DNA from 3 places in the Rhodoluna sp. KAS3 genome. Region 3 is predicted to be linked to each of the others. Evidence: predicted binding sites of a transcription regulator. Region 3 holds the regulator's gene; each other region holds the start of a gene.
The links. The regulator HrcA, encoded in region 3, represses chaperone genes, less so after heat shock. The targets are predictions, from matches to a motif close to TTNGCACTCGNNNNNNNCGAGTGCNAA.
Positions count from the first base shown of each region.

Region 1: the regulator HrcA is predicted to act here: its motif matches at 8,555-8,581, upstream of groL (chaperonin GroEL).
Region 2: the regulator HrcA is predicted to act here: its motif matches at 5,424-5,450, upstream of groES (co-chaperone GroES).

Region 1 is NZ_AP026910.1:1,016,419-1,026,391, reverse strand. Features, by position in the region: gene ispD (2-C-methyl-D-erythritol 4-phosphate cytidylyltransferase) at 1-778, shown strand, start outside; gene cysS (cysteine--tRNA ligase) at 775-2,181, shown strand; gene rlmB (23S rRNA (guanosine(2251)-2'-O)-methyltransferase RlmB) at 2,182-3,222, shown strand; gene OO731_RS05140 (DUF4032 domain-containing protein) at 3,294-4,601, opposite strand; gene ugpC (sn-glycerol-3-phosphate ABC transporter ATP-binding protein UgpC) at 4,601-5,677, opposite strand; gene OO731_RS05130 (DsbA family protein) at 5,840-6,691, shown strand; tRNA gene OO731_RS05125 (tRNA-Thr) at 6,751-6,823, shown strand; gene OO731_RS05120 (hypothetical protein) at 6,861-7,061, opposite strand; gene msrB (peptide-methionine (R)-S-oxide reductase MsrB) at 7,058-7,471, opposite strand; gene OO731_RS05110 (LytR C-terminal domain-containing protein) at 7,542-8,069, shown strand; gene OO731_RS05105 (cold-shock protein) at 8,243-8,446, shown strand; gene groL (chaperonin GroEL) at 8,607-9,973, shown strand, end outside.
Region 2 is NZ_AP026910.1:178,137-188,109, forward strand. Features, by position in the region: gene alr (alanine racemase) at 1-1,024, shown strand, start outside; gene tsaE (tRNA (adenosine(37)-N6)-threonylcarbamoyltransferase complex ATPase subunit type 1 TsaE) at 1,025-1,489, shown strand; gene tsaB (tRNA (adenosine(37)-N6)-threonylcarbamoyltransferase complex dimerization subunit type 1 TsaB) at 1,489-2,145, shown strand; gene tsaD (tRNA (adenosine(37)-N6)-threonylcarbamoyltransferase complex transferase subunit TsaD) at 2,142-3,653, shown strand; gene OO731_RS00965 (DUF4190 domain-containing protein) at 3,744-4,154, shown strand; gene OO731_RS00970 (class I SAM-dependent methyltransferase) at 4,184-5,386, opposite strand; gene groES (co-chaperone GroES) at 5,488-5,784, shown strand; gene guaB (IMP dehydrogenase) at 5,884-7,389, shown strand; gene OO731_RS00985 (GuaB3 family IMP dehydrogenase-related protein) at 7,418-8,536, shown strand; gene OO731_RS00990 (SURF1 family cytochrome oxidase biogenesis protein) at 8,542-9,261, shown strand; gene OO731_RS00995 (DUF3817 domain-containing protein) at 9,266-9,709, shown strand; gene guaA (glutamine-hydrolyzing GMP synthase) at 9,709-9,973, shown strand, end outside.
Region 3 is NZ_AP026910.1:747,681-757,653, forward strand. Features, by position in the region: gene OO731_RS03720 (PhoH family protein) at 1-827, opposite strand, end outside; gene OO731_RS03725 (HIT domain-containing protein) at 880-1,215, opposite strand; gene OO731_RS03730 (16S rRNA (uracil(1498)-N(3))-methyltransferase) at 1,237-1,971, opposite strand; gene dnaJ (molecular chaperone DnaJ) at 1,974-3,059, opposite strand; gene hrcA (heat-inducible transcriptional repressor HrcA) at 3,067-4,086, opposite strand; gene OO731_RS03745 (DUF4870 domain-containing protein) at 4,190-4,546, shown strand; gene hemW (radical SAM family heme chaperone HemW) at 4,543-5,784, opposite strand; gene lepA (translation elongation factor 4) at 5,784-7,640, opposite strand; gene rpsT (30S ribosomal protein S20) at 7,856-8,116, shown strand; gene OO731_RS03765 (MFS transporter) at 8,142-9,356, opposite strand; gene holA (DNA polymerase III subunit delta) at 9,340-9,973, opposite strand, start outside.

The DNA.
Region 1 (9,973 bases), 270 kb from region 3:
GGCTGCCCTGCCGGTTATGCACGTAGTTGACACCATCAAAAGAGTTGACGATGAAATCGTTCGCGAGACCATCGACCGCAACACCCTAAGAGCTGCCCAAACGCCCCAGGGTTTTGTTGCTTCAGCGCTGAAAGACGCCTACGAGAACGCAAAGCATGAATACACCGATGACGCTGCGCTGGCTCAAGCTCACGGCATTCAAATCAATGCCGTCGAGGGAGATGCCCGCGCGTTCAAAATCACAACGGCCGATGACCTGGCCGCAGCCGAACTTCGTTTTGCCAGAAACATGCGCACCGGAATCGGAACCGATGTTCACCGATTCACCGATGACGCGGCTAAGCCGCTTTACCTAGGCACTGTCATCTGGGATGGCGAACGAGGGCTAGATGGTCACAGTGACGGCGATGCAGTAAGCCACGCCATTGTTGACGCCCTGCTTTCGGCTGCTGGCCTGGGCGACATCGGTTCAAATTTTGGTGTCGATCGCCCTGAGTTTGCCGGTGCCAACGGGCGCGTGTTTATCGAAGGTGCCCTGAATCTCTTGGCTGAGAACGGTTACCGAGTAGAAAACGTGGCCGTTCAAATTATTGGCAACCGTCCAAAGGTGGCTCCTCACCGGGACCGCGTCGAATCGGTGCTAACGGCATTGATCGGGGCTCCGGTCACTCTGGGTGCGACCACAACCGATGGGCTGGGTTTCTTGGGCAACTCCGAGGGTGTTGCAGCAGTAGCCTCAGCGCTGATTTCTAGGGCCGAAGGTAGGCTGAAATCGTGACCCTAAATCTATTTGATTCACGAGCTCAGTCTGTTCGCGCCTTTGCGCCAATCACGCCCGGTCAGGTTGGTATTTACCTCTGCGGCCCGACCGTTCAGGGGTTGCCACACGTGGGTCACCTACGTTCGGCATTGGTTTACGACCAGTTGCGCAGGTGGCTTGAGGTCAAGGGCATGCAGGTCACGCTGGTTCGCAATGTGACCGACATTGATGACAAAGTGCTCGAGAATGCCAAGGTGACCGGCGAGCCATGGTGGGGTTTGGCCTATCGGTTCGAGATTGATTTCAACCGTGCCTATGCGGCATTGGGTATCAAGCCGCCAACCTATGAGCCACGAGCTACCGGCGCAGTACCTGAGATGCTCGAATTGATTGAACGTTTGATTGCAAACGGATACGCGTATCAGGCAGATGATGCCTCGGCCAATGTTTACTTTGCCGCATCAAAATGGGCTGAATACGGGTCACTTACCAACCAGCGTGTTGATGACATGGATGCTGATGCAGACGCTGACCTTCGCGGAAAGCGAAGCCCACACGACTTTGCCCTCTGGAAGGCGCGCAAATCAGACGAACCTGAGTCGGCAGCTTGGCCGACGCGCTTTGGTTTGGGTCGCCCAGGCTGGCACATCGAATGTTCAGCAATGGCTACCAAGTATCTGGGTTCAAACTTTGATATTCACGGTGGGGGACTGGACCTTCGGTTCCCGCACCACGAGAACGAGTTGGCCCAGAGCTCAGCTGCGGGTGACAAGTTTGCAAATTACTGGCTGCACAATGGGCTGGTTAATGTGAATGGCCAAAAAATGTCCAAGTCACTCGGAAACTCAATTTTTGCGGCAGACCTTCTTGCGGCCGCCGAGCCAGCGGTGGTTCGCTACTACCTAGGCTCAGCGCACTACCGGTCAGTTCTCGACTATCACGAGGGCGTACTTGACGAGGCGGCAACTGCGTTCGGTCGCATCCAAAACTTCTTGGCGCGAGCCAACCGTTCTGGTACTGCTGAAACCTTTGATGGGTCAACCCTTGAGGCGCTGCCAGCCGCGTTTATTGCTGCCATGGATGACGACCTAGCCATCCCGGTTGCACTTGGAGTGCTGCACGATACAGTTCGTGAGGGAAATGCAGCCCTCGATGCCGGAGATGCTGCTGCAGTCCGAAAGGCAGTAATCGGCTTACAGGCTATGCTCGAAGTGCTGGGTTTAGAGTCCGACTCTGAAAACTCGGCTGGTTCAGCCCACACCCAAGCTCTCGGGTCATTGATTCATGAACTTATTGCTGAACGAAACGCTGCTAGAGCAGCCAAAGACTTCGCGCGATCAGACGCGATTAGAGATCAACTAAAGGCAGCAGGCATTTCAATTGAAGATGCTGCCGACGGAACCCATTGGAGTGTTAGTTAAATGGCTGGAAAACCAGGTCGCCCAGGCGCAGCTAAGGGCAAAAAAGGATTAAAGGTAGGTACCGGAGGTCACGGAAAGCAGGCTCTTGAGGGTCGCGGACCAACTCCAAAGGCTGAAGACCGCCCGTACCACAAGGCATATAAGGCAAAGGCTGCTGCTGAAAAGCACAAGGCTGCTACCGGTGCTGTTCCTGCTCGCCGCGGAGAGTTTCTGGCACCTGCTGCCCGCACCGCAGGTTCAGGCGGTGCAGCCGCTCGCTCGGGTCAGCGCGTAGCCAAGGCTGCCGACGCATCTGAGGTTCTTTCGGGCCGCAACTCAGTAGTCGAGGCCTTGCGTTCAAAGGTTCCTGCCACCGCACTGTTCATCGCAGCCCGCATTGAAATGGATGACCGCGTAAAAGAAGCAATCAAGATTGCAGCTTCACGCGGTATTGCGGTGAACGAAGTAACCCGCCCTGAGATGGACCGCATGACCGGTTTTGACTCAGTGCACCAGGGAATTGCTCTGTCGGTGCCGCCATACAAGTACCAGCACCCAATGGAAATGCTTGACATGGTTCTGGCTCGTGGCCAGCGCCCGCTCTTTGTTGCCCTTGACGGCATCACTGACCCAAGAAACCTAGGTGCCATCATTCGTTCTGTGGCGGCTTTCGGCGGCCAGGGCGTAATTTTGCCTCAGCGTCGATCAACCGGTGTTACCGCTTCGGCTTGGAAGACCTCGGCCGGTGCCGCTGCTCGCGTTCCGGTTGCCTTGGCGGCAAACCTAAACAGCACGCTAAAAGAGTTCAAGAAGCGTGGCGTATTTGTTGTCGGCCTTGACGGAGACGGCGACATGAGTCTTCCTCAGTTTGAGTTGGCAACTGAGCCGCTGCTTCTGGTTGTTGGTTCTGAAGGCAAGGGTCTTTCGCGTTTGGTCACTGAAAACTGCGATGCCGTTCTGTCGATTCCAATTGCACGCGACACAGAGTCGCTAAACGCCGGTATTGCTGCCAGCGTTACTTTGTACGAGGTCTCGAAGCGCCGCGCTGCACTCAAGCGCTAAGCATTGGCTTAAATAGTTGATCCCCGACCGATGGTCGGGGATCAACTATTTAAGTGCTGGTCGGTAAGTTTTTAAACCAGGTCGCGCCAGTCGGCTTCTTCGTCATCCTCAGCCACAACGATGGTGCCCGATGGAATGGCGGTTGGCAGGGTAATCACGCCGGTCGGAGCACCCAAGTAGGCCTCTTCATCGCGGCGGTTACGCAGCACATTCTCGATGTAGCTGCTGGTTGCCTCTTCCAATGAAACATCCCGAGATGCTTTCTCGCACATGTACCAGCGGTGTTCCAAAACCTGGTGATAAACCTCTGCAGGCTCTAGCCTTCCTGACAGGTCCTTTGGAATCGCCGTTACGACCGGTTCAAATGCGTGACTTAGCCATTCGTGGGCCAAAACCTCTTCATCTGCACCCGGACGTGGATGATCAACTCGATACTGGTCCAGGTCGTTGAGTAGTCGTCGAGCCTGATTCTCTTCAACGTCCAAGCCGGTTAGTCGAATCAATCTGCGGGTGTGGTGACCAGCATCAACAACCTTCGGCTGAATTCGCACCTGAGTGCCGGTTGCATCAGTTTTGATGGCCAGCTCTTCGATGTCGAATCCGAGGTCATTTAGGCGATCCACTCTGCGGTTGATCTTCCAGCGGTCGGCTGCCTCGAAAGTTTCAACGCCGGTCAGGGCGTCCCACAGTTCGCGGTACTTTGCGACAATTCGTTCACTGGTAGCAAGTGCATCTACTCCAGGCTGAGCATTACCGCTGGCGATGAGGTCCATCAATTCACCGGCAATGTTAATGCGGGCAATCTCAAGGTCGTTCTCTCGCTGACCCTTTGACAGTCCTGAATCGTAGAGGTGCCCGGTTTCGGCATCGACCAAATAGGCCGCAAAAGCTCCGGCGTCTCGGCGGAACAGGGTGTTCGATAGAGAAACATCGCCCCAAAAGAATCCGGCAATATGTAGGCGAACCAGCAGGAGAGCCAGTGCATCCACCAGGCGGGTGGCGGTTTCAGGACGAAGCCCCTGTGACCACATCGCGCGATACGGCAACGAAAACTTTAGGTGTCGAGTGATCAACACCGATAGCAGCTCCTCGCCGTCATCGGTGGTGCGATTGTTGATGATTGCAAAAGGCTCAACGCAAGGAACATCAAGTTTGATGAGCAGTTTGAGCATGTCGTATTCACGCTTGGCAAGCTCTGGCAGAGTCTCTTTAATTGCGATTACGTGATCGTTTAGATGAGCAAATCTAACCGTGTGGCGGCTGAGTCCCTTTGGTAGGGCAGCGATGTTTTCAGCCGGCCAGTCCTCTAATGGCAAATGCCACGGTAGATCCAGCAGAGCTGGTTCTACCGTGGCAGCCGTAATGTCTAGTGAGGTCACTAGTTGAGGCGCTCGCCTGACTCAACGTCAAACAAGTGAACGATTCCGCCCTCAGGGATTAGGAATACGTTGTCGCCAGCGTGTGGGTGAACGCGACCGTCTACACGAGCGGTAACGTCAGCCTTTGCGCCATCGATGGTGGTGTGACCGTATAGGTAGCCGTCAGCACCTAGCTCTTCAACAACGTCAACCTCAACCGCAACACCCTTGTCCTTTGAAACAGACATGTTCTCTGGGCGGATACCTACGGTGATGCTCTTTGCGCTGGTCTTGGCTAGAACTGAAGCCTCAACCGGAAGAACGGCAGTACCGAACTGAACTCCACCGTCAACGATTGGAAGCTGGATTAGGTTCATGGCAGGTGAGCCAATGAATCCGGCAACGAATACGTTTGCTGGGCGGTCGTAAAGCTCCTGTGGGGTAGCAACCTGCTGTAGAAGGCCGTCCTTCATAACAGCAACGCGGTCACCCATGGTCATTGCTTCAACCTGGTCGTGGGTTACGTAAACGGTGGTTACACCAAGGCGGCGCTGCAGAGACGCAATCTGAGTACGAGTCTGAACACGAAGCTTGGCGTCAAGGTTTGAAAGCGGCTCATCCATAAGGAATACCTGTGGCTTTCGAACAATGGCACGACCCATTGCAACACGCTGACGCTGACCACCTGAAAGGGCCTTTGGCTTGCGGGCTAGGTACTGCTCTAGGTCAAGAAGCTTCGCTGCTTCAAGAACACGAGCTGCGCGCTCTTCTTTGCTCACGCCGGCGATCTTCAGGGCAAAGCCCATGTTCTCAGCAACGGTCATGTGTGGGTACAAAGCGTAGTTCTGGAAAACCATTGCAATGTCGCGGTCTTTTGGTGGGGTGTGGGTTACATCGCGGTCACCGATGCGGATTGCGCCGTCGTTGACTTCTTCAAGACCCGCAAGCATGCGGAGAGAGGTTGACTTACCGCAACCTGATGGGCCAACAAGAACTAGGAACTCGCCGTCTGCGATTTCTAGGTTTAGCTTGTTAACTGCTGCGCGGGTACCGCCTGGGTACATGCGGGTTGCACTGTCGAATGTTACTGATGCCATTTTTTCTATTTCCTTCACCGGCAGGTACGTGCCGGACGATCCGTTGTGTAAGAAATTCACCAGCGACGCTGCTGAACTCTTTTATTATTCCAGCCATCACTGCTCATCTAGACTAGAAAGCCTGACTGTCACCAAATCGTGACTTAACAGCAAAGGATTTTCATGACTCCGAACAAGCCAACTCGTAGCGAACAGCGTGAAGCAGCTCGAGCAAAAGCACGTGAAATGCGCGAACAGCACAAAAAGGGCGAGCAGCGTAAGAAGCTCTTCTTGCGTCTCGGCATCGTTGCCGCGATTCTAGGCTCGGTAGCAATCGTCACTTCAGTGGTTGTCTCTGGCGCCAACAAGGTTGAGCTGACTCCAGCAAACTTCTCGTTCAATGACGGCGTCAAGATCGGCGCCAACCTAGAGGCCTACACCAAGACCTCAACTCCAACACCGTCGGCGACTCCAAGTTCTGGCTCGGCTGAGGTTCCAAACATCATCATGTATGTCGATTACCAGTGCCCAATTTGCCAGGCGTTTGAGGTGCCAAATTCATCTCAGATTGAAAGCTGGGTTTCATCTGGCGCAGCAACCCTTGAAGTCCACCCGGTTTCATTCCTTGACGGTCAGTCTTTGAACTCATATTCAAGCCGTGCAGCCAACGCAGCTATCTGTGTTGCTGAGGAAGCACCAAACTCATTCTTCAAGTTCCACCAGATTCTGTTCGAAAACCAGCCTGCCGAAGGTACCGCTGGTCCGGATAACGCTCAGTTGATCGACTGGGCAGTTGAAGCCGGTGCTGCGGATAATGACGTAATTGCAGAGTGCATCAACAACAAGAGTTACGACTCATGGTTGACTGCCTCGACAACTCGGATTTTGAACGAGGTAGTGCCTGGCACTGACATAACAATGGGAGGAACACCAACCATCATTGTGAATGGTCAGCAATACACCTGGGCTACCGGAGAAGAGTTGGTTAGCCCAGCTCGATTTGCACAGTTCTTGCAGGCTGCAACGCAGGGCTAGAAATACCTGCAAAAAAGTTCTAGACGCAGTAGTCTAGACAAGTTGCTTTCGAGCAACTGGCCGACTTGGCGCAATTGGTAGCGCACCTCACTTGTAATGAGGTGGTTAGGGGTTCGAGTCCCCTAGTCGGCTCTAATAAAAATGGACCCCTAATTGGGGTCCATTTTTTCTAACCAAGGAGGTCTTTTAGGACCTCGTAGACCAGAAATGCAGGCCAAACGAGGGCTTTTAGGATTCCTAGGATGGACTCCCAAAATCCGTTGGCTTTCTCGACGAAATAGACGGCTGCCCCAATGAAGGCCAGAAACATAAACGCCCCAACGCCACCATTGGTCACGTGCTGGTTGCCACGGTTCTTGAAATCGCTCATGGCCTCAGCCTAGCCTCTTGATCAAAAGTAATACTGACTGAATTGATGCAGAATCGGTCTCCGCTTGGGGTCTGCGGGGCATCCTCAAAAACGTGACCCAGATGAGAGCCGCAGTTGGCGCAGCGCACTTCAACTCGAACCATGCCGTGGCTTCGGTCCTCTAGGAGCTCAACGGCGTCGCCGGCTTTTGGCTCATAAAAACTTGGCCAACCGCAGTGAGAATCAAATTTCGCTTCGCTCTTGAACAATTCGGCGCCACAGCCGCGACAAGAAAATGTGCCAACTCGGTGCTCGTCTAGAAGTTCGCCTGTGTAGGCTCTCTCGGTTCCGGCTTGGCGCAGCACGTGATACTCAAATTCGGTGAGTTCTTCTCGCCACTGTTCGTCGGTTTTCTTAACTGGATAGTCCACAGTCATACCTTTCGTCGGCCTAATATTGAAGCGCACAGGATTTGTTGTGCCTTTACGATAAGCAGGATTCATGGCTAAAAAGTTCCCGGTAGACGAGTTTGACGCCGCTACCCAGGTTGGCGGCCGACACCGCGCACGCAGAACAGCCAGAGACCGAGTCTTAGAGTGGTTGCGAATTTTTGCCGCCGCCCTTGTTGTAGGCGGGCTGGCCTACGGAGGCCTCAAGTTTGCTGATAACGCAGCCATTTTTGAAGGTGTAATTTCAAATGCTTCGCCGTCTCCAACCGCATCGGTTGAGACCCGACCTGAAGTCGGAGTCATTGATGGAACCGGCACCGAGGTAGCTGGTGTGCCATTCTCGAGCCAGTTGGTTGACGCCGGTTACAACGTTGTGGTCACCGAAAACTTGGTTGATGCAGAGGGGTTGCCGACATCAATCGCGGTCACGACCATCGCCATCACCGATGAACTATTTAGGGCCGAGGCTGAGGCGATTGCCAAGCTAGTCGGATCACCCCTGGTTACCGTTTCAACTCAATTTGCTGAGCCAATCACCATAGTTTTGGGTGAGGACTACGAGCTTCCTGCTGTGGAGTAGTTATAACCGTTTTATAAAGGATTTGCTTTTCTACTTGAATTCCCTAGGTGATTACCGGCTACGAGGCTACTGTTAGAAGTGGTCGTAGCAGTATCCGTAGCACCAGCTCTTTTCTATGCGACTCGTTCTAAGAAAGATTTCTCTGAACGTCGTTTAGTAACAGGAGTAAAGCAATGGCACAAGGAACCGTAAAGTGGTTCAACGCTGAAAAGGGTTTCGGCTTCATCACTCAGGATGGCGGAGCGGATGTATTCGTACACTTCTCAGCAATCCAGTCAGATGGCTACAAGGAACTCAAAGAGAACCAGCGTGTTGAGTTCGAAGTCAAGAACGGCGACAAAGGCCCACAGGCTGACGCTGTAAACGTAATCGGCTAAGACCCTTAGATCTTTTACAAAAAACCCCTCCTTCGGGAGGGGTTTTTCTTTTGCCCACAGCGCAATCAAATGTGTTTGCACTCTCGGGTGGAGAGTGCCAAAATAGAGTTAGCACTCAAACGCATCGAGTGCTAAATACTTACAGGAGATTGAATCCAACATGGCAAAAATCATTCACTTCAATGAAGAGGCCCGTCGCGGTATGGAGCGCGGCCTGAACATCCTTGCTGACACAGTCAAGGTAACCCTTGGCCCACGCGGCCGCAACGTTGTTCTTGAAAAGAAGTGGGGCGCCCCAACCATCACCAACGATGGTGTTTCGATCGCCAAGGAGATCGAGCTGGACGACCCATTCGAGCGCATCGGTGCAGAACTGGTTAAGGAAGTTGCCAAGAAGACTGACGACGTTGCTGGTGACGGAACCACTACCGCAACCGTTCTTGCTCAGGCTCTTGTGCGCGAAGGCCTTCGTAACGTGGCTGCTGGTGCAGACCCAATCAGCCTGAAGCGCGGCATCGAAAAGGCCGTTGCTGCCGTAACCGTAGAGCTAATCGCAAACGCAAAGCCGGTAGAGACCAAAGAGCAGATTGCGGCAACCGCATCTATCTCAGCTGGTGACTCACAAATCGGTGAACTAATCGCAGAGGCAATCGACAAGGTTGGCCGCGAGGGCGTTGTAACCGTTGAAGAGTCAAACACCTTCGGCATTGAGCTTGAACTAACCGAGGGTATGCGCTTCGACAAGGGTTACATCTCGGCTTACATGGTCACCGACCCAGAGCGCCAAGAAGCAGTTCTTGAAGATGCATACGTTTTGATTGCAAACTCAAAGATCTCAAACATCAAGGACCTGCTGCCAATCGTTGACAAGGTTATCCAGGCCAACAAGCCACTGTTGATCATTGCTGAGGACATCGAGGGCGAGGCTCTTGCAACCCTTATCGTCAACAAGATCCGCGGAATCTTCAAGTCTGTGGCTGTGAAGGCACCAGGTTTTGGTGACCGTCGCAAGGCTATGCTTCAGGACATCGCAATCTTGACCGGCGCACAGGTTATCTCTGAAGAGGTTGGCCTAAAGCTAGACGCAACCACTCTTGACCTATTGGGTCGCGCTCGCAAGGTAGTAATTACCAAGGACGAGACCACCATTGTTGAGGGTGCGGGTGACCAGGACATGATTGCTGGCCGCGTCGAGCAGATTCGCCGCGAGATTGACAACACCGACAGCGACTACGACCGCGAGAAGCTCCAGGAGCGCCTAGCGAAGCTGGCCGGCGGTGTTGCAGTTATCAAGGCTGGTGCTGCCACTGAGGTAGAGCTAAAGGAGCGCAAGCACCGCATCGAAGATGCTGTTCGTAACGCCAAGGCTGCAGTTGAAGAAGGCATCGTTGCTGGTGGTGGTGTTGCATTGCTACAGGCTGGCAAGACTGCATTTGAGAAGTTGTCATTGACTGGCGACGAAGCGACCGGTGCAAACATCGTTCGCGTTGCAATCTCAGCTCCACTAAAGCAGATCGCAATCAACGC
Region 2 (9,973 bases), 570 kb from region 3:
TGTGAAGGCTGATGCCTACGGGCACGGCATGATTCCGGTGGCTCGCAAACTCGAGGCGGCCGGCGTTGATTACCTTGGCGTTGCCGATGTCAGTGAAGCCCTTGAGCTTCGTGATGCTGGAATTGATTTGCCGATTTTGGCCTGGCTTCACGACCCACGCGAGACGTTTGTACGTGCGGTGGCTGCCGGAATTGAGTTGGGCGTTGCCAACGTTGAGCAGCTGGAGCGGGTGGCCAAAGCTGCCGAACACCTTGGTCGCGTTGCCCGCGTTCACCTCAAGGTTGATACCGGTCTGGGACGCAACGGCGCGAGTGCTGCTGAATGGCCATCGGTGTTAAAAACTGCACACGGATTAGTGGCAGAGGGCTTTATTCAGGTGGTCGCGATTTTTAGTCACCTGTCATGCACCAGCGAAGCCGACGACCTGCTGCAAATCGAGCGGTTTGAATCTGCCTGCCAAGCGGCCCGAGATGCCCAAATTGATTTCGAGCTGCGGCACCTAACTGCCTCTGACGGCTCGCTGCGTTACCCGCAGGCTCACTACGAAATGGTTCGTCTCGGCATTGCGCTTTATGGGCTATCGCCGTTTACCGAAAACCACTCTTCAGACTTTGGGTTGGTGCCGGCAATGACCGCAACCGCTTTGGTAACCCAGGTCAAGCGCGTTGAGGCGGGTCACGGTGTGAGCTATGGGTATTTGCACCGAACTCAGGCTGAGAGCACCTTGGCTCTAGTGCCAGTTGGTTATGCCGAGGGTCTGCCGCGAAATGCCAGCGGGCGTGCACAGGTTTCAATCAACGGCAAGAACTACCCAATCAGCAGTCGAATTGCCATGGATCAATTTGTCTTGGATGTCGGCGACGATCAGATTGCTGAAGGCGACACCGTAACTATTTTTGGTGACCCGGCTGCTGGCGTGCCTTCTGCTGATGACTTGGCCGTTGCCGCTGACACTATCAACTACGAAATTGTTACCCGCATCGGTGGACGCTTCAAGCGCCACTACCTAGGTGAAGAAGTTTAGATGGCCAAGGTTCTGGCCAAACTAACCATCGAAACCCCAGAAGAAATGCACGAACTGGGGCTGCGCTTGGCTGCCCTTTTTCAAGCCGGCGACCTCATTCTGCTAACCGGCCCCCTCGGTGCCGGCAAGACCACACTCACTCGCGGAATCGGTGAGGCCTTGGGCGCCATCGGAAATGTCTCGAGCCCAACTTTCGTTTTGGCTCGAACCCACTCCTGTGGCGAGGGTCGGCCAGCCTTGGTGCACGTCGACGCCTACCGCCTATCGAGCGCTGCCGAACTCGATGACTTGGATATCGATTTTCCTAATTCCATAACCATCGTGGAGTGGGGCAAAGGGCTTACCGACGGCATCACCGATGACTGGCTTGAAATTGAAATTGAGCGTGATCACACCGGAGAGTCCGAGATTCGTGAGCTGGTTTTGACCGGATATGGCGAGCGTTGGGCGGGTGTGAAGTTCTAGTGGGTTACCAACTGATCATTGACACCTCCGCCGGAACCTCGGTTGCCCTAACTCGCGCCGGTGCGCCCATCGCCGAGTACAACGACTCCAGCAACATGAAGCACGCCGAGGGCATCGGTGCTGCTATTGCTGACGTGCTGGCACAGGGTGGCGTAAATGCCAAGGACGTGGCCACGGTTGTTGTTGGGCGAGGGCCGGCGCCATTCACCGGCTTGCGGGTTGGAATTGCCGCGGCCATGATGTTTGCCGAGGGCGCCGGGGCCAAGCTGTTTGGCGTGGTTAGCCTTGACGCAATTGCTTTGGAAGCACTGAATGATGAGGCAATTGCCGCTCAGGTTGCCGCGGGTGTACCGCTGTTGGTTACTGCCGATGCCCGCCGCCAAGAGGTCTACTGGGGTCTGTACTCCGGGGTTTCAAAATCGGGGGCACCAATCTGTATAGAAGGGCCGGGGGTAATCAAGCCGGCCGCGCTCGCCGAATTAATGCAGCAGCGTGGTGTCCAACCAATTGAGGTTAGCTCTACGGTTTTTGCAACCCGCCTAAGCCAGGTGTTTGACGCACAGGTTATTGACGGCACAGCCAGCCAGGATGTTTCGGCGCTATATCTTCGTGAGCCGGATGCGGTGCCTTCACCGGGTAAGAAGGTAAGCGGATGAACAGTTGGGTAATTCGCAGCGCAATTGAGTCTGATCTTGACTCAATCATGGCCCTAGAGCACGAATGCTTTCCGGTCGATGCTTGGTCGCGCGAGAACATGCACTTTGAGATTTTGGCCCACCACACCCACTATATGGTTGCGCACATCGGGGCAGATTTAGTGGCATTTGCGGGGCTAAGCAAGGTGCCCGGCAGTGAACAAAGTGACATTCAAACCATTGCCGTTGCCGACTCGATCAGAGGGCGCGGCTTGGGCAAGCAGCTCATGAACCAGCTTTTGTCTGAAGCTCGCCGGCTGCATGCCACCGAGGTGTTCCTTGAGGTCCGCGCCGATAACTTGCCGGCCCAAAAGCTCTACGAATCGCTGGGTTTTGAACACATCGATACTCGCAAGCGCTACTACCAGCCTGACAACGTTGATGCCTGGGTGATGCGGCTGCAGTTTGCCAAAGGGTCAATTGGCCGCGAGCCAATCGTTTTGGGTATCGAGTCATCCTGTGATGAAACCGGCGTGGGCATTGTTCGCGGGTCGACTCTGATGGCCAACGTTATTTCTTCTTCGATGGATGAGCACGCGCGATTTGGCGGAGTGGTACCCGAGATTGCTGCCCGAGCGCACCTTGAGGCACTGCAGCCAACCCTGCACCAAGCGCTAGCGGCGGCAAAGTTGAGCCTCAAGGACATCGATGCCATTGCTGTGACCAACGGCCCTGGCCTAGGCGGCGCGCTGATGGTGGGCGTCGGCGCGGCCAAGGCGCTATCGGTTGCCCTAGACAAGCCGATTTACGCAGTGAACCACCTGGTTGGGCACGTTGGCGTTGACATTTTGGAACGCGGCAAGCTTGAAACCCCAACTATCGCGCTTCTGGTCAGCGGTGGGCACACCTCGCTGCTTTTGGTTCGCGACCTGCTCGATGACGTTGAACTGTTGGGCGAGACCATCGATGATGCCGCGGGCGAGGCATTCGACAAGGTTGCCCGAGTGCTTGGGCTCAAGTATCCTGGCGGCCCTGAGATTGATCGCGCAGCCGTCGGCGGTGACCCAAAGGCCATTCGTTTTCCACGCGGATTGAGTTTGCCGAAGGACATGGAGAAGCACCGCTACAACTTTTCGTTCTCAGGTTTGAAAACGGCGGTGGCTAGGTGGGTTGAGTCTGCCGAGACCCGCGGTGAGCCGATCAATAAGGCCGATGTTGCGGCAAGTTTTAGAGAAGCAGTTGCCGATGTACTGGTGACCAAAGCGGTCAACGCTTGCCTGGATTACGGGGTTCCGCGCCTTCTCTTGGGTGGCGGTGTGGTGGCCAACTCACGGCTTCGCGAACTAGCTGCCGAAAAGTGTGCCGCTCACGGCATTGAGCTCCGAATTCCGGCGCTTAGTTTGTGCACCGATAACGGCGCAATGATTGCTGCGCTTGGCGCGCAACTCATGATGGCCGGCCGCCAGCCTTCATCGCTGAATTTTGGAGCGGACTCGACACTGCCTGTTACCTCGGTACAAACTCACTAGTTAAGCCCAGCGTTCTCACAGGCTGTTCTCAGCCTTGATTGTTTGACTGAACGCGAGTTGAAAAACTTATCTACCTAAGGAGTAAGCCAAATGGCTGACAAGACTGAAAAGACTGAAGCTACCGAAAAGGCAGCTAAAAAGACCGAGGCCGCTGCGACTCAGGCTGTTGAGAGCCCTGTTGCTGCAAAGAAGTTTGACTTCACCTCACTTAACTCGCTGGCTGTAGTTTCACTAGCAACCGCGCTAACCAGCGTTGGTGCTGTAGCTGCGGTTATCACCGGTCACATTGCCTTGGCTCAGATCAAGAAGTCGGGTGCTTCTGGTCGCGCACTGGCAATCGCTGGTTTGGTGGTTGGTTATGCAACCATCGCGTTCTGGGCTTTCTCAAGCCTGGTCTGGGTTGGCCTTGCCCTCAAGGGCTTTGGTGCCGGCTACGGCATGATGGGCTGGGACTACATGGGCAATGGACACTTTGGCCCGGGAATGATGGGCAATAACTAAAGGTTTCAAATAGAGTTCGCGAGACTGACCTATTTCAGTGCTTCGCAAACAAGAACTCGATGGGCGTCGCCCACTCTGGTAACAATCAGGGTGGCGGCGCCTTTTCCTTTGGGCGCCAATTCTTTTCGAAGTTCCTCGGGCACAACATCCGAGCCGCGCTTTTTGATTTCGAGAATTCCGATACCGCGCTCGCGCAAATATGCTTTGAGTTTCTTGCGGTCAAACGCCAGGTTTTCAAGCACCCGATACCCCTTTAGCCACGGCGACTTTATTTCGGTGGCCGCGGTCAGGTATGCAATTTCTGGGCTAAAAATGTGGGCACCGATGCTCTGCGCCAATTGCCCCAGCAGGTGAGAGCGGATTACCGCGTTGTCGGGTTCGTAAACAAATTCCTCAAGCTCACCAAGGTCGGCGTCTAGGCGCTCGGTCGAGTCGCTGGTGATTTCGTGCTTTGCATCGGCGGTGATTAGTAGTGCTGAACGTTTGATGTTTGGTCTGGCTAGCGACCCAAACCAGAGGGTTAGCTCGACTAGGTTGCCACCAACTGAAACCCACTGGGCCTCGGCGTCGTCGGGGATGCCCTCGTGCGGGTGGCCAGGGCCAAATTTGACGCCGGTTGGTTTTTGAGCAGCGGCCGCCAAAACAAAATCAAACGATGGAGAAAACGCCGCTGGGTCAAATTTTCGGGTGGCTCGTTCACGATTTGGGCCACCGAGTTCGCGGCGGGCTGGGTCAAGAAACAGCGCACCAAACGGGCTGAGGTCAATCTCGGTCACATCTGCCTGCTGCACCTCGGCATTATCAAATGGCGCCAGGTTATAGGTGGCAATCGCGGCCGTTACCTCGTCAAGTTCAAAGGCGTGAACCTTGATGTCAAGGCTTGCCAGTGCCAAAGATTCAGCCCCGATACCGCAACCCAAATCAGCAACATCATCAATACCCGCTTTGCGAAACCGATCGGCGTGAAGCGCGGCGACGTTCAGTCGCGAAGCCTGCTCGAGCCCGGCCTCGGTGAAAAGCATTCGGTCGGCAAATGGCCCAAATTTGGCCTTGGCTTGGCGCCGCAGTTTGGCTTGGGTTAGCACAGTGGCTACTAAGCCAGGGTCGCTACCGCCAGCTCTAAGTTTCGAAACCAGCTGCACGACATCGGTTTTGGCTTCGAGGGGACCGACTTTTTCTAACAGCGCTTGACCCTCGGCAGAGAGCAGTGCAATAAAGTCTTGGCGATCCATATTCCTAGGCTACCAATCAGCCACCAGCGAACAGTTTTTAGCACTCAACGGGAGAGAGTGCTAACATGGAAGCACAACCCGTCTTAGAAGAAAAGGTCAAAATGTCGGTTCAGATTAAGCCACTTGAAGATCGCATTGTTGTTCGCCCAGTAGAGGCCGAGCAGGTCACCGCTTCGGGTCTGGTTATTCCAGACACCGCAAAAGAGAAGCCACAGGAGGCCGAGGTTATTGCCGTAGGTCCAGGCCGCATCGACGAGCGTGGCAACCGCATCCCGGTTGACGTTGCTGTCGGCGACAAGGTTATTTTCTCGAAGTACGGCGGCACCGAGCTTAAGTTCGCTGGCGAAGAGTTCCTAGTGCTATCAGCTCGCGATGTTCTTGCAGTTGTAGTTCGCTAAGAATCAAAAACTTGGAGAGACCCTGGCCTAGTGCTGGGGTCTTTCTTTTTACCCAAATCAACTTTTAGGCAGGCCCGTCTTGGCGGGTAGAATTGACAAATGACTTCTCATGACCCTTTTGGCTTTGTAGGCCTGACATACGACGACGTCCTTCTTCTTCCTGGTGAATCAAACATCGTTCCATCCGGTGTAAACACCAAGACTCGTATCACCAAGCGCCTTGAGGTAAACGTGCCTTTGCTGTCTTCAGCAATGGACACCGTGACCGAGGCCCGGATGGCAATTGCAATGGCACGCCAGGGCGGTATCGGTGTGCTTCACCGCAACCTTTCACTTGACGCTCAGGCCAGCGAAGTTGACCTAGTCAAGCGCTCTGAAGCCGGAATGATTACCCACCCGGTAACCACAACCCCGCTTGCCACCATTCAAGAGGTAGACGAGCTTTGTGGCCGCTACCGCGTTTCTGGCCTTCCGGTCGTTGACGAAGATGGTCGCCTAGTGGGCATCGTGACCAACCGCGATATGCGATTTGTGCTTGATGTTCAGCGGACTACAACTTTGGTAAAAGACGTCATGACTCCGATGCCTTTGATCACCGCACCTTTCGACATCAACCCAGATGATGCGATTGCAATTTTTGCTCAGCACCGAATTGAGAAGCTTCCGCTGATTGATGGCTCAGGAAAACTCCGCGGCCTAATCACCGTCAAGGACTTCGACAAGTCAGAGAAGTATCCATTGGCTTCGAAAGACGCAAACGGGCGCCTTTTGGTTGCTGCCGCTGTGGGCGTTGGCCAGGATGCCTGGGAGCGCTCAATGGCCTTGGTTGAAGCCGGCGTTGACCTTTTGATTGTTGACACCGCGCACGGTCACAACAATGCCGTTCTCGAAATGATTGCCAAGCTAAAGGCTGAACCATTTGCCAAGAACGTTGACATCATGGGCGGAAACGTAGCCACCCGTGAGGGCGCTCAGGCTTTGGTTGATGCAGGTGCTGACGCTGTCAAGGTGGGTGTTGGTCCGGGCTCTATCTGTACCACCCGCGTAGTTGCTGGTGTAGGTGTGCCTCAGGTCACCGCTGTTTACCAGGCTTCTCTAGCAGCTCGACCAGCCGGCGTTCCAGTAATCGCCGATGGTGGTTTGCAGTATTCAGGTGACATTCCAAAGGCCATCGTGGCCGGTGCCAACGCGGTAATGATCGGCTCACTTCTTGCCGGTACCGATGAAGCCCCTGGCGACATCACCTTTGTTGGTGGCAAGCAGTACAAGACCTACCGCGGCATGGGTTCATTGGGTGCCATGCAGTCTCGTGGCCAGGCCAAGTCTTACTCAAAGGACCGTTACTTCCAGGATGACGTTCTTCGCGAGGACAAGTTGGTTCCAGAGGGCATCGAGGGCCGCGTTGCTTACCGCGGTTCAGTGGCCACTGTGGTTCACCAGTTGGTCGGAGGCCTTCGTGCCTCAATGGGATATGTCGGTTCAGAGACAATCCCTGAACTACAGGAAAAGGGCAAGTTTGTTCGCATCACTGCGGCCGGACTAAAAGAGTCTCACCCACACGACATCCAGATGACCGTTGAAGCACCAAACTACGGAACCCGCTAAATAGCGGCCGGTTTAGGAAACAAAACTTATGAGTGAAATGGAAATCGGTCGCGGCAAGCGTGGCCAGCGCGCCTGGGCGTTTGACGACATCGCAATTGTGCCGTCACGCCGCACCCGCGACCCACGCGATGTTTCAACTACCTGGAAGATCGACGCTTACGATTTTCAGCTGCCGGTTATCGGTGCACCAATGGACTCTGTGGTCTCACCTGAAACTGCAATTGCCATTGGCAAGCTGGGTGGTTTGGGTGTGCTTGACCTTGAGGGTCTGTGGACTCGCTACGAAGACCCAACCCCGTACCTGAGCGAAATCGCCAAGTTGCCAGCTGAGGCTGCAACCCAGCGCATGCAGCAGATTTACTCTGAGCCAATCAAGGCTGAGTTGATTCGCGACCGCATTGCCCAGATCCGCGCAGCGGGCGTTACCGTTGCCGGTGCACTCTCACCAAAGCGTGCAGCAGAGTTCAGCGACACCGTCATCAAGGCTGGCGTTGACATGTTCGTGATTCGCGGAACCACTGTCTCAGCCGAGCATGTTTCAAAGACCCAAGAGGCTCTAAACCTCAAGGAGTTCATCTACAAGCTTGATGTTCCGGTAATCGTTGGCGGTGCCGCTACCTACACCTCAGCACTGCACCTAATGCGCACCGGTGCCGCTGGTGTTCTTGTTGGCTTTGGCGGTGGCGCAGCATCTACCACTCGCCGTGTGCTTGGTATTCATGCACCGATGGCTACAGCCGTGGCCGATGTCGCTGGCGCTCGCCGTGACTACATGGATGAGTCTGGCGGCCGCTACGTGCACGTGATTGCTGACGGTGGCTTGGGCACAGCCGGAGACATCGTGAAGGCAATCGCAGTTGGCGCCGACGCCGTAATGCTGGGCTCAGTTTTGGCCCGAGCAGAAGAAGCACCGGGTCAGGGTTGGCACTGGGGTCAAGAGGCCTTCAACCAAGAGCTTCCGCGTGGTCACAAGGTTGAGGTCGGCACCGCCGGCACCCTAGAGCAGATTCTGGTTGGACCATCGTCTAAGGCCGATGGCTCAACAAACCTAATGGGCGCGCTTCGTCGTTCAATGGCAACTACCGGATACTCCGACGTCAAGGAGTTCCAGCGCGTTGACGTTGTAGTGGCTCCGTACCACGCCTAAAAGCCATGCCAAAAAGGGCGCCAAACTTCTTTACTGTCGCTAGACAGCCAAAGTGGATTGGCGCTCTTTTGCTCTCTCTTGGCGTTGCCGCGATTTTTGCGCTGCTTGGTCAGTGGCAACTTGATCGAACCTTCACCAAAGATATTCCGGCTGTTACCGCTCAAAACCTTGATTCGGTTTCCGTCACGATCGATACCCAAAACGTTTACATAGTGGCCAACCGTTTACACAAGGGTGAACTCGGTTACTGGCTGGTGGCAAATTCCACCGATGAAGCCGGGCGCAGCCAAACTTTGGCTTTGGGTTGGTCGGCCAACTTGGATGAACTGAAGGCCGAGCGTCAGGCAATCAAGACCTCGATGGTCGCCCAGCAGTTGGTCACATTCGAAGGCGTACTAATTCCGACCGAAGCCCCGCAGCGTCAAACCAGAGAAGAGAGCTACATCTTCGATTCGCTCTCGCTGGCTCAATTGGTGAACTTCTACTCGCCTGATGAACCAATTGAATCGAACCCACAAATTTTGGCTTTCACCGGTCACAGCCAGGCTTCGGCTTGGCCGCCACTTCAGGCCATCGAGGTTACCTACGATCAGGGTCAGCAGATTAACTGGTTGAGCGCTTTTTACTTTCTAGAGTGGATCGTCTTCGCCGGTTTTGCCGTGTTCCTTTGGTGGCGTTTGGTTCGAGACGAACAAATCCGCCTTGGCAGTGAACCGGTAAACTAGACCAATGACCTCCCCAAACGCTGCCCAAGTGCCAACTATTAAGTCGGCCCTAAAGTTCTTCAAGGTCACCTCCTACATCACCGGTATCTTCTTGATTTTGATCATGCTCCTGTGGGCAATTCGTTTGATTTGGAGCGCAGATGTTTGGATCGGTGGACCAGACGGCCTAATTGCGCTGGCTCAATTTTCAGTAGACCCATCGACCGGCGAAAAAGTTGGTTTGCCAGGTCCACAAATTCCAAATGACTTCACAACTGTTTCGCTGATCATTCACGGATGGCTCTACGTGGCCTACCTGTTCGGCGACTTCAGGCTCTGGACTCTGCTCCGTTGGAGCTTCTTGCGTTTCTTGGTAATTGCTCTTGGTGGAGTAATTCCTTTCCTCTCATTCTTCACCGAGCGCTACTACTCCAAGGTGGCCGAAGCTGATCTAAAGAAGGTGGCCTAATGACCGCTAACCGCCCAGTTCTAGTCGTTGACTTCGGCGCGCAGTACGCACAGCTAATTGCTCGTCGCGTGCGCGAAGCATCGGTGTATTCAGAAATTGTGCACCACAACGTGACCGCTGCTGAGGTAGCGGCAAAAAACCCGCTTGCCATCATTCTTTCGGGCGGCCCATCATCGGTCTACGAAGATGGCTCGCCAAAGCTTGACCCTGCAATCCTTGAATTGGGCGTGCCTGTGCTTGGCATTTGCTACGGTTTTCAGACTC
Region 3 (9,973 bases):
GTTGCAAAGTACATGTCCTCGAGATCGCTTAAAACCTCCACGGCTGTCCGCAGACCAGAGGCTCCGGTTGGCAGGTCAATCTGGGTGATGTCACCGGTCACGACCATTTTGGAATTGAATCCCAATCGGGTCAGGAACATCTTCATTTGCTCTGGTGTGGTGTTTTGCGCTTCATCGAGGATGATGAACGAATCGTTTAGAGTACGGCCACGCATGTAGGCCAACGGCGCAACTTCGATGGTTCCTGCTGCCATTAGCTTTGGAACAGCTTCTGAATCAAGCATCTCGTGAAGTGCATCGAAAAGTGGCCTTAGATAAGGATCAATCTTGTCGTTGAGGGTTCCAGGCAGAAATCCAAGTCGCTCACCGGCTTCAACCGCCGGCCTAGTCAAAATAATGCGACTGACTTCTTTGCGTTGCAGCGCCTGAACCGCTTTGGCCATGGCCAGGTAGGTCTTTCCAGTTCCAGCCGGACCAATTCCAAAAACCACTGTGTGATCATCAATGGCGTCCACATAGTTCTTTTGCCCAAGAGTTTTTGGCCTAATGCTCTTACCCCGCGAGCTCAGAATGCTCTGGCTCAGAACATCGGCGGGTTTGATGTCGGTACTCAGCATCTTGGCAGAACGGGTCAGGTCTTGAGGAACCAATTCTTTACCCGCGATGATCATGGCAATCATTTCCTCAATGAGGCTCTTCGCTGCGGCAACTTGGCTGGCTGGACCATTGATGGCTATCGAATTTCCGCGGGCGTGCACATCAACATCTGGATAGGTTAGCTCCAGCGTCTTTAGGAGCCTGTCCTCGGTTCCAAAAAGCGCCACCATCGGCACTCCCTGTACCTCAAGGATCTCGGTGCGTGATTTATCGGCCGAAGAATTAGGCAACCTGCTCCTTAGGTGTTGTGCTGGTTATGTGACCGTGTGCGTGGAATACCGTTTGACCGGCCTCGACTCCGGTGTTGAAAGTGAGGCGGAACGAGCCGGTGGATACATCTGAGGCGATGCGAGACCCCAACTGCACCAAATCAACCAGGTAGTCTGTGGCCTCGGCGGCCAACTCGGCAACATTTTCATGATGCTGCTTTGGGATCACCAAGATGTGAATTGGCTGCTTGGGAGCAATGTCCCAAAAGGCCAAAGAGAGCTCGGTTTCAGCAACAATCTTTGCTGGAATCTCTTTTGCGGCAATTTTGCAAAAAATGCAGTCAATCATGGTGTCAGTCTACTTCTGCGGTCAGGACCAGAGCCCAAGCTTGGCTTGGATAACGGCTATCGCAGCAACACCCGCCGTTGAGGTGCGCAAAATGGGCGCACCGAGGTTCACTCGCGTTGCGCCGGCCTCTTCAAAAAGTGCCAATTCAGAATCACTGATGCCACCCTCTGGGCCAACCACAATTGCCACGTTCTCCCCGGATAAATCAACATTGCCAAGGCCCACTTTGGCCGTTGGATCTAGAACTAACACGAGATCGAAGGAACCTATCATTGTCGCCAGTTGCTTTGATGACACTGGCTGAGCAACCACCGGTTCAAATACCCGCAGGGATTGTTTGGCCGCTTCGGCAACAATCGTCTGCCAGCGCTCTACGCCTTTGGATACTTTTGCACCTTCCCACCGCGAGATAGAACGCTCTGATTGCCAAGGAACGATGCCCCAGGCGCCCAATTCGGTGGCTGCCTGGATTGCAAGTTCATCGCGGTCACCTTTGGCAAGTGCCTGAATCAGGGTCAACTTTGCTTCCGGTTCAGACTCAAGAATCACCTCTGAGATTCGAACGGTCAGGCTATTTTGAGCCAATGAGTCCACCAAACCGCGAACTCGAGTTCCTCGCCCATCAGTCAGCTGAATTCCCTCGCCAACTCGCATCCTGCGGACCGAAACGGCGTGCTTTCCCTCTGAACCTGAAAGAGTAATGATGCCATCAACAACCGGGCTACCCAAGGTTGTTTTAAACAGCGGTTCAACCATGATTAGTTCTTCCGTCGTCCGGCAAAGAAACCGTGAGTCTGTTCGACCAACTTGATCGAATCAGACTTGCGCATGGCCGCAAGCTTTCGAATCAGTTCCTTCTGTTTGGAGTCAAGCTTGGTTGGTGTCGAAACTTGAACCCGAATTTTCAAATCACCGCGTCCAGAAGCCCGAAGTCGCTGAACACCCTTGCCCTTGACGGTAATAATGTCGCCAGTCTGCTGCCCCGGCTCAATCTCGATTGATTGAGGACCATCAAAAGTCTCAATTTTGGTCAATGCACCCAAGATGGCATCCTGCATCGGCACCACCAGGACACAGGTGAGGTCATCACCCTGTCGACCGAAAATGTCGTGCTCACGAACCGAGATGTCAACGTACAGGTCTCCGTTTGGACCGCCTGCGAAACCCACCTCGCCCTGGCTAGCAAGTTGAAGACGCAAACCGTCCTCAACTCCAGCGGGAATGTTTAGGTCAAGCGAACGGCGGGCTCTAACTCTTCCTTGTCCGCGACAGTCAAGACAAGGCTCCGGGATTACCTGACCGTACCCGCGGCATGTTCCACAGGGCTGAGAGGTAACAACATTGCCAAGAAGTGATCGAACCTGTCGCTGGATTTGTCCGGTTCCTCGACAAATATCACAAACCGCCATAGAGGTACCTGGTCGGCAGCAACTTCCTGAGCAGGTTTCACAAATTACGGCGGTGTCAACCTCGATTTCTTTGGCCACACCAAAAGTGACCTCTTCAAGAGTTAGCTCCACTCGGATAAGCGCATCCTGCCCACGCTCGGCACGCGACTTTGGCCCGCGTTGGCTTGAACCGCCGAAGAAGGTGTCAAAAATGTCGCCAAATCCGAATCCACCCGAACCACCGAATGGATCCTGTCCGCCCATGTCGTATTGACGTCGAGAATTGGCATCGCTCAACACCTCATAGGCGTGGGTCACCGACTTAAATCGCTCCTGCGCCTCAGGTGCCGGGTTGACATCCGGGTGCAGTTCACGAGCTAACTTTCGGTAAGCCTTCTTGATTTGGTCCTCGGATGCATCGCGTGCGACACCCAAAACCTCGTAGTGATCAGCCAAAAGTTCCTCAGTTTCCTAGTGCTTTGGTCAAGTAACGTGCCACGGCTCGCACTGACGCAATGTTTGATGAATAGTCCATTCGAGTCGGCCCAATGACGCCCAACTTGGCAATCTCACTGCCCTGATTTTCATATCCGCTGACAACAACCGAGGCACCAGCAAGTCCCTCGAAGGAGTTTTCTCGGCCAATTCGCACGCTCACTCCATGCTGCTCTGCCTGCATTTCCGAAATCAACTTGAGCAGAACCACCTGCTCCTCAATAGCTTCAAGTACCGGAGAAATACTTCCCGGGAAGTCCTGCTCGCGCCTAGCAAGATTTGCGGCCCCGGCCAAAATAATCTTCTCTTGACGGTTTGCATCGACTTGTTCAATCAGGCTGGCGCAAATTGAACCAACTTGCTGGGCAAAGCGTGGCTCAAAAAACTTGTCCAAACCACTGAGCTTCTCGGCTACAGCGCTCAGAGCTAAACCGGTCAAAAGGGTGTTGAGTCTTGCCCTCAGTTCACCCACGAATCCTTCATCGATGGTTTGCCCCAATTCAACAACGTGCTGTTGAATACGGCCGCTGTCAGTGATCAGCACCATAAGAATGCGGGTGTCAGAGGCGGGAATGAGCTCGATGTGCCGAACGGTTGCCTTGCCAAGTGTTGGGTACTGAACCATAGCGACCTGATTGGTCAGCTGTGAGAGCAACCGGACAGTCCTACCGAGAGTTTCATCCAAGTCTGCACTGCCGGTCATGAAACTTTTGATAGCCAGGCGCTCAGCAGTGTTGAGCGGTTTTACCTCGTTAAGGCGATCAACAAAGACTCGATAGCCTTTATCGGTTGGAACACGACCGGCCGAAGTGTGCGGCGCATGAATCAGGTTCTCTTCTTCTAGAAACGCCATATCATTGCGAATCGTGGCTGCCGAGACGCCAAATGAGTGCCGCTCAACAAGAGATTTTGAACCCACCGGCTCCTTGGTTGCGATGTAGTCCTGAACAATCGCTCGCAAAACCTCGAGGCTTCTATCCGGTATCAAGATGGCCTCTCTTTCGCTAGCACTCGATGTCCTTGAGTGCCAATATTAGCCTGTGGTGGGCCGATTCCATAGACTGAAACGGCTAGGTAAAGGGGTAGAAATCATGTCAGACACAAACGAGTACAAATCTGCGGGTAATCAATTCTCTAAAGAGGAAGAGAAACTTTGGTCGGTCCTGGTACATGCTGTTGCAATTGTGTTTGAGTTCTTTGCCCCAGTACTTGGATTTCTGCTTTTCAGAGACAAGGGGCCTTTCATTCGTCACCACGTGACCGAGTCACTCAACTTTGGCCTAACGATGGTGGTCTTTGCTATCGGCCTAGCGATTTCAGTTATCGGTTGGTTGGTAATTTGGGCGTTGCCAATCTACTGGACAATTTTTAGGATTGTCGCTTCCTATCGAGCCAGCCAGGGAGACTTCTATCGCTACCCGCTGACTATCCGATTCGTCAAGAACTAGTCCAGTAGTTTTCTAACCAGAGAATCGGCTAATAATCGTCCCTTGAGCGTCAGCCGGATTTGACCATTAATCGCCGCTCCCGGCTCGATTAAGCCGTCGGCAATGAATCCAGCGATCAACTCCACTGCGTGCTTGCTAACTGTTTTGGCCAGGTCGACAGAAAGACCTTCGTAAATTCTGACCTCGAGGAGAATTCTCTCCTCAAGGCGTGTCCTCTCCGACAAGACTTCCCGACCAGCAGCCGGCGAGTTTCCGGACGTCAGAGATGCCGAATAGGCACTCGGATGCTTCTGATTCCACCAACGCACCCCCCCGAAATGACTGTGAGCACCGGGGCCGTAACCCCACCAGTCCTGCCCCTGCCAGTAGGCCAGATTATGCCTCGAGGCGTTTTCGACGCCAGCTGCTTCCTTTGCCCAATTACTAACCTCGTACCACTTGAATCCAGCATCTTTTAGCAACTGATCGGCCAGCTCGTACTTATCTGCCTGCAAATCTTCATCGGGCTCATCGAGCTCACCGCTTCGAATCTGCCGCGCCAATTTAGTGCCCGGTTCTACGATCAGGGCGTATGCAGAAACGTGATCGGGTTCCATGCTCAGTGCGGCCATGATGCTTTCGCGCCACTGCTCTAGGGTCTCGCCCGGTGCTCCGTAAATTAGGTCTACAGAGGTCGCCAGCCCAGCAGCTTTAGCGGCCTCGATGGCGGCCGGGACGTTTGCCGGATTATGTGTGCGCTCCAAAGTGGCCAGGACCGATGGAACAGCCGACTGCATGCCGAAGGATACTCGGGTGAATCCGCCCGCCTTGAGAGCCTGAAGGTATTCGAGGTCAACGGTATCGGGGTTGGCCTCAGTGGTTATTTCTGCGGCGTCGGAAATACCGAACGCAGAGTCGAGTGAACCGAGAATCTTGACTAGATCTGAGGCCGGCAATTGCGTAGGAGTTCCGCCACCAAAAAATACCGTGGAAAGTACTCGTTTCTGGATGCCGGTTCGAGCTAGAACACCCTGGCTAAAAGTAATCTCAGAAATTAAGACGTCTGCATACTCAGATTGGCTCGCGCCATCGAGCTCGGAAGCTGTATAGGTATTGAAATCGCAGTAACCGCAACGGACACGACAAAAGGGAATGTGCACATAGGCATGGAGACTTCTGTGTTCAGCACCCTCGCCTGCTTGTGCCGGCAAACTGCCGTCACTTGGGGCGGGTTCGCCAATTGGCAGTGGTCCGGCCACTACTTCTTCTTCTCGCCCTTTTTCTCGCCATCGGTCGATAGCGCGGCAATGAATGCCTCTTGCGGCACTTCAACGCGACCAATGGTCTTCATGCGCTTCTTACCCTCTTTTTGCTTCTCAAGAAGTTTGCGCTTACGGCTGATGTCACCGCCGTAACACTTGGCAAGAACATCTTTACGCATAGCCCTGATTGACTCGCGGGCAATAATTCTGGCACCGATGGCAGCCTGAATTGGGACTTCGAACTGCTGGCGCGGGATCAACTCGCGTAGCTTGCCGGTGATCATGACACCGTAGGCATAAGCCTTTTCTCGGTGCACGATTGCGCTAAAGGCATCAACCTGTTCACCCTGAAGAAGCAGGTCAACCTTGACTAGATCTCCTTCTTCAAGACCGATTTCCTCGTAGTCGAGAGATCCGTAACCGGCGGTCTTGCTCTTCAGCTGGTCAAAGAAGTCAAAAACAATCTCGGCCAGCGGAAGGGTGTATCGAAGTTGAACGCGGTCTTCACCCAGATACTGCATGTCGATCATGGTGCCACGGCGACTCTGGCAGAGCTCCATGATGGTACCGACGTAGTCTTTCGGGCTCAGAATTGTGGCACGCACAATCGGCTCGAGGATCTTCTTAATTTTTCCGCCAGGGAATTCACTCGGGTTGGTGACGGTAATCTCGTCGCCGTTCTCAAGGGTTACCTCGTAGACCACCGATGGAGCCGTGGCAATCAGGTCCAGCCCAAACTCGCGCTCAAGACGTTCGGTGACGATCTCTAGGTGCAATAGGCCCAGGAATCCAATTCGGAATCCGAAACCGAGAGCTACCGAGGTTTCTGGCTCGTAGACCAGTGCGGCGTCTGAAAGCTTGAGCTTGTCCAACGCTTCGCGCAAGACTGGGTAGTCGGATCCATCAATCGGATACACGCCCGAGAAAACCATTGGCTTTGGGTCCGCATAACCCTTTAGCGGCTCAGTTGCCGGGTTTAGCTTGGTGGTAACCGTGTCACCGACCTTGGACTGACGAACGTCCTTCACACCGGTGATCAAGTAACCGACCTCACCGACTCCAAGGCCCTTGGTAGGTTCTGGTTCTGGTGAAGAAACACCGATCTCCAGCGCTTCGTGGACCGCTTTAGTAGACATCATGGTGATTTGCTCACGTGGCTTGAGCTGCCCGTCAATCATGCGGATGTAAGTAACTACGCCACGATAACTGTCATAAACCGAGTCAAAGATCATCGCGCGAGCCGGCGCATTCGGGTCACCAACTGGCGCAGGCACCTCGTTGACAATCAGGTCAAGCAGCGAGTCAACACCCATACCGGTTTTTCCTGAGACGCGAAGGCAATCTTCAGGATTTCCACCGATTAGGTTGGCCAGCTCCTCCGCATACTTTTCTGGCTGTGCAGCTGGGAGGTCAATTTTGTTTAGGACTGGAATGATCTTGAGGTCATTTTCCATCGCCAAGTAAAGGTTGGCCAGGGTCTGGGCCTCGATACCCTGAGCAGCATCAACCAGAAGAACAGCTCCCTCACAGGCGGCCAATGAACGAGACACCTCGTAGGTGAAGTCAACGTGCCCAGGTGTGTCAATCATGTTGAGCGCGTAGGTTTTGCCATCCATCTCCCAAGGCATGCGAACAGCCTGGGACTTGATCGTGATTCCGCGCTCACGTTCGATGTCCATGCGGTCCAAGTACTGGGCACGCATAGAACGGTCGTCGACGACACCGGTTAGCTGAAGCATTCGGTCAGCCAAAGTTGACTTACCGTGATCAATGTGGGCGATGATGCAGAAATTGCGAATCATCGCTGGATCGGTCTTTGCCGGTTCTAGACGGGTGGTTGCGCGTGGCGACAAAAGAAACCTCTAATTAGATTGAAGAAAGGGACCGCTCAGCGGTTTCTCTATTCTCTCACATGCTCGACGGCACTCCGAGGGATTTACTTGCCGATTACCGCATACTGCTGGTAGCATTAGAGGTCGAGACGGATGAAGTAATCATCCAAATCCCACAAGTTTTGAATTTGTTCAGCATGCCTGCGACTGCAGGGTGCAAACCAAGAAAGTGAAACATGGCAAACATCAAGTCACAGATTAAGCGAATTGGCACCAACCTAAAGGCTGCTGAGCGCAACAAGGCTGTTCGCAGCGAGGTCAAGACCGCTGTTCGCGCATCTCGCGAAGCGACTGCAAGCGGCGACAAGGTAGCAGCAGCAGCAGCTCTTGCACTAGCTGGCAAGAAGCTAGACAAGGCAGTTTCAAAGGGTGTTCTACACAAGAACAACGCTGCAAACCGCAAGTCAGCACTTGCCAAGAAGGTTGCAGCTCTCTAAACCGAAGCTTTAGAAAAACCCCGGGTCATTTGACTCGGGGTTTTTTATTGTCCTGAACCACACCTGGCTTACCTGCAATGTAGCCGCAGACCATCTGCAACACAGTCAGAACTGTTAGCAGCCAAAGGCTGACCGCCCAAGAGCCAGTTGCGGTGGCCAGAACACCAACTACGAAGGTGCCCAAGGCAGAGATTAAATAGCCAATCCCCTGGGTCATCGCTGACAACTGAGTCGTTGCAGCGCTGCTCGATGCGCGAATGCTCACTAGCGAGAGGGAAATAGGAAAGGTGGAGGCCTGCCCAATTCCAATCAAGATTGAGCTGAGCAGAAGAATCACTTCATCGGCGTTACTTGAGGCCAGCGATGTGGCCAACCCAGCAAACCCTGCAGCTGAAACCGCACTCGAGCCGGAAGCCCACCAGGCGAGTGATTTAAACCTGCCCAGGATCGACGACATTGCTAGCCCGAACGGGATTCCAATCGATGTTGCGATACCCAAATAAAAACTAACGTCGCCGTCGGTAAACCCTTTCGACAGCAGTGCCGTCGGAAGCCAACCAAGGATTGCGTAGAAACCAAGTGACTGAATTCCGAAAAACAGCACCAGGAGCCAAGCTAAGCCCGAATGGAGTGGAAGGGAACTTACCTGACCTAAGTGGGCAATCGGCGCAATCGAGTCGTTACGACCGCGAGTAAATTTTGGTGCCCAAAGCACAATTGCCAGCAATCCAGGTGCAGCCCAAATAGCTGATGCCGCTTGCCAACCACCTAGTGCGCCACTTACGGATACAGCCGAAGAGGCAGCAAAGCTGGCCGAAATTGCTAGCACCGTGGTGTACATGCCGGTGACCAGCGGAACCGACTTTGGAAAGTCTCGGCGCACCACCGAAGGCAACAGGACGTTGGCTGCAGCAATCGACAGCCCAGCCGCGACAGTGCCGACTAGAAGACCTGGGAACCCCAGGAACCCTCGAAGCGCCATCGCGATTGCAAGGACTAAGAGAACCAGCATCATGGCTCGGTCGACACCGAATCGGGATACCAACCAGGGACTAAAAAAAGCACCTAGGCCAAAACATAGAACTGGCGCTGCGGTCAACACGCTCGCATCGGTTGGAGAGAGCGCTAGCGAATCGGTTATTTCGGCTAGCAGAGGGCCAATAACCGCCACTGCGGGTCTGAGGACAAGGGAAATAGCAATTAGAGCTAGAAGCCCGAGAACCTTAGTTCGACGATTCACTTAGTCCCTTATTCGAGATGAGGTGAATGACCCTTTCAAGTGCATAGATAGGGTCTCGCTCCGCACCTTTGGCGGCGGCATCCGCAATCGCCATAGCTGAAACGGCGTTTGCCAGACCGTCGTCGGTCCAGCCAACGAGGTCTTTACGCGCTCGGTCAACCTGCCAAGGCGCCATGCCTAACGACTGCGGTGACGCCGAGCGGTTGCCGAAGATTTTGGCCAGCTGGCGAATCTTCATAGAGATGGCGGCAACTAGCGGTACTGGATCCGCGCCGGTAGCAATTGCATGACGGAGAAGCGACAGGGCCTCCCCCGACTTTCCGGCAAGAGCAGCATCTGCAACTTTGAATGCATTTGTTTCGACTCTGCCGCCGTAATAGCGATCGACAACACTTTCGGAGATGGTCTCAGAACTATCCATCAGCAATTGATTACAAGCCGAAGCCAGCTCTGCAATGTCATCAGCAAATGCGTCAAGCAAAGCTCTAACGGCTGCTGGAGCGATTTTCCTATCGGCGTGGGCAAATTCTGCTTGAACAAAAGACACGCGATCAGCATCTTTTTTTATCTCAGCGCAATTGATTTCTGTTGCGTGGCTGCTGACACGAATGGCATCA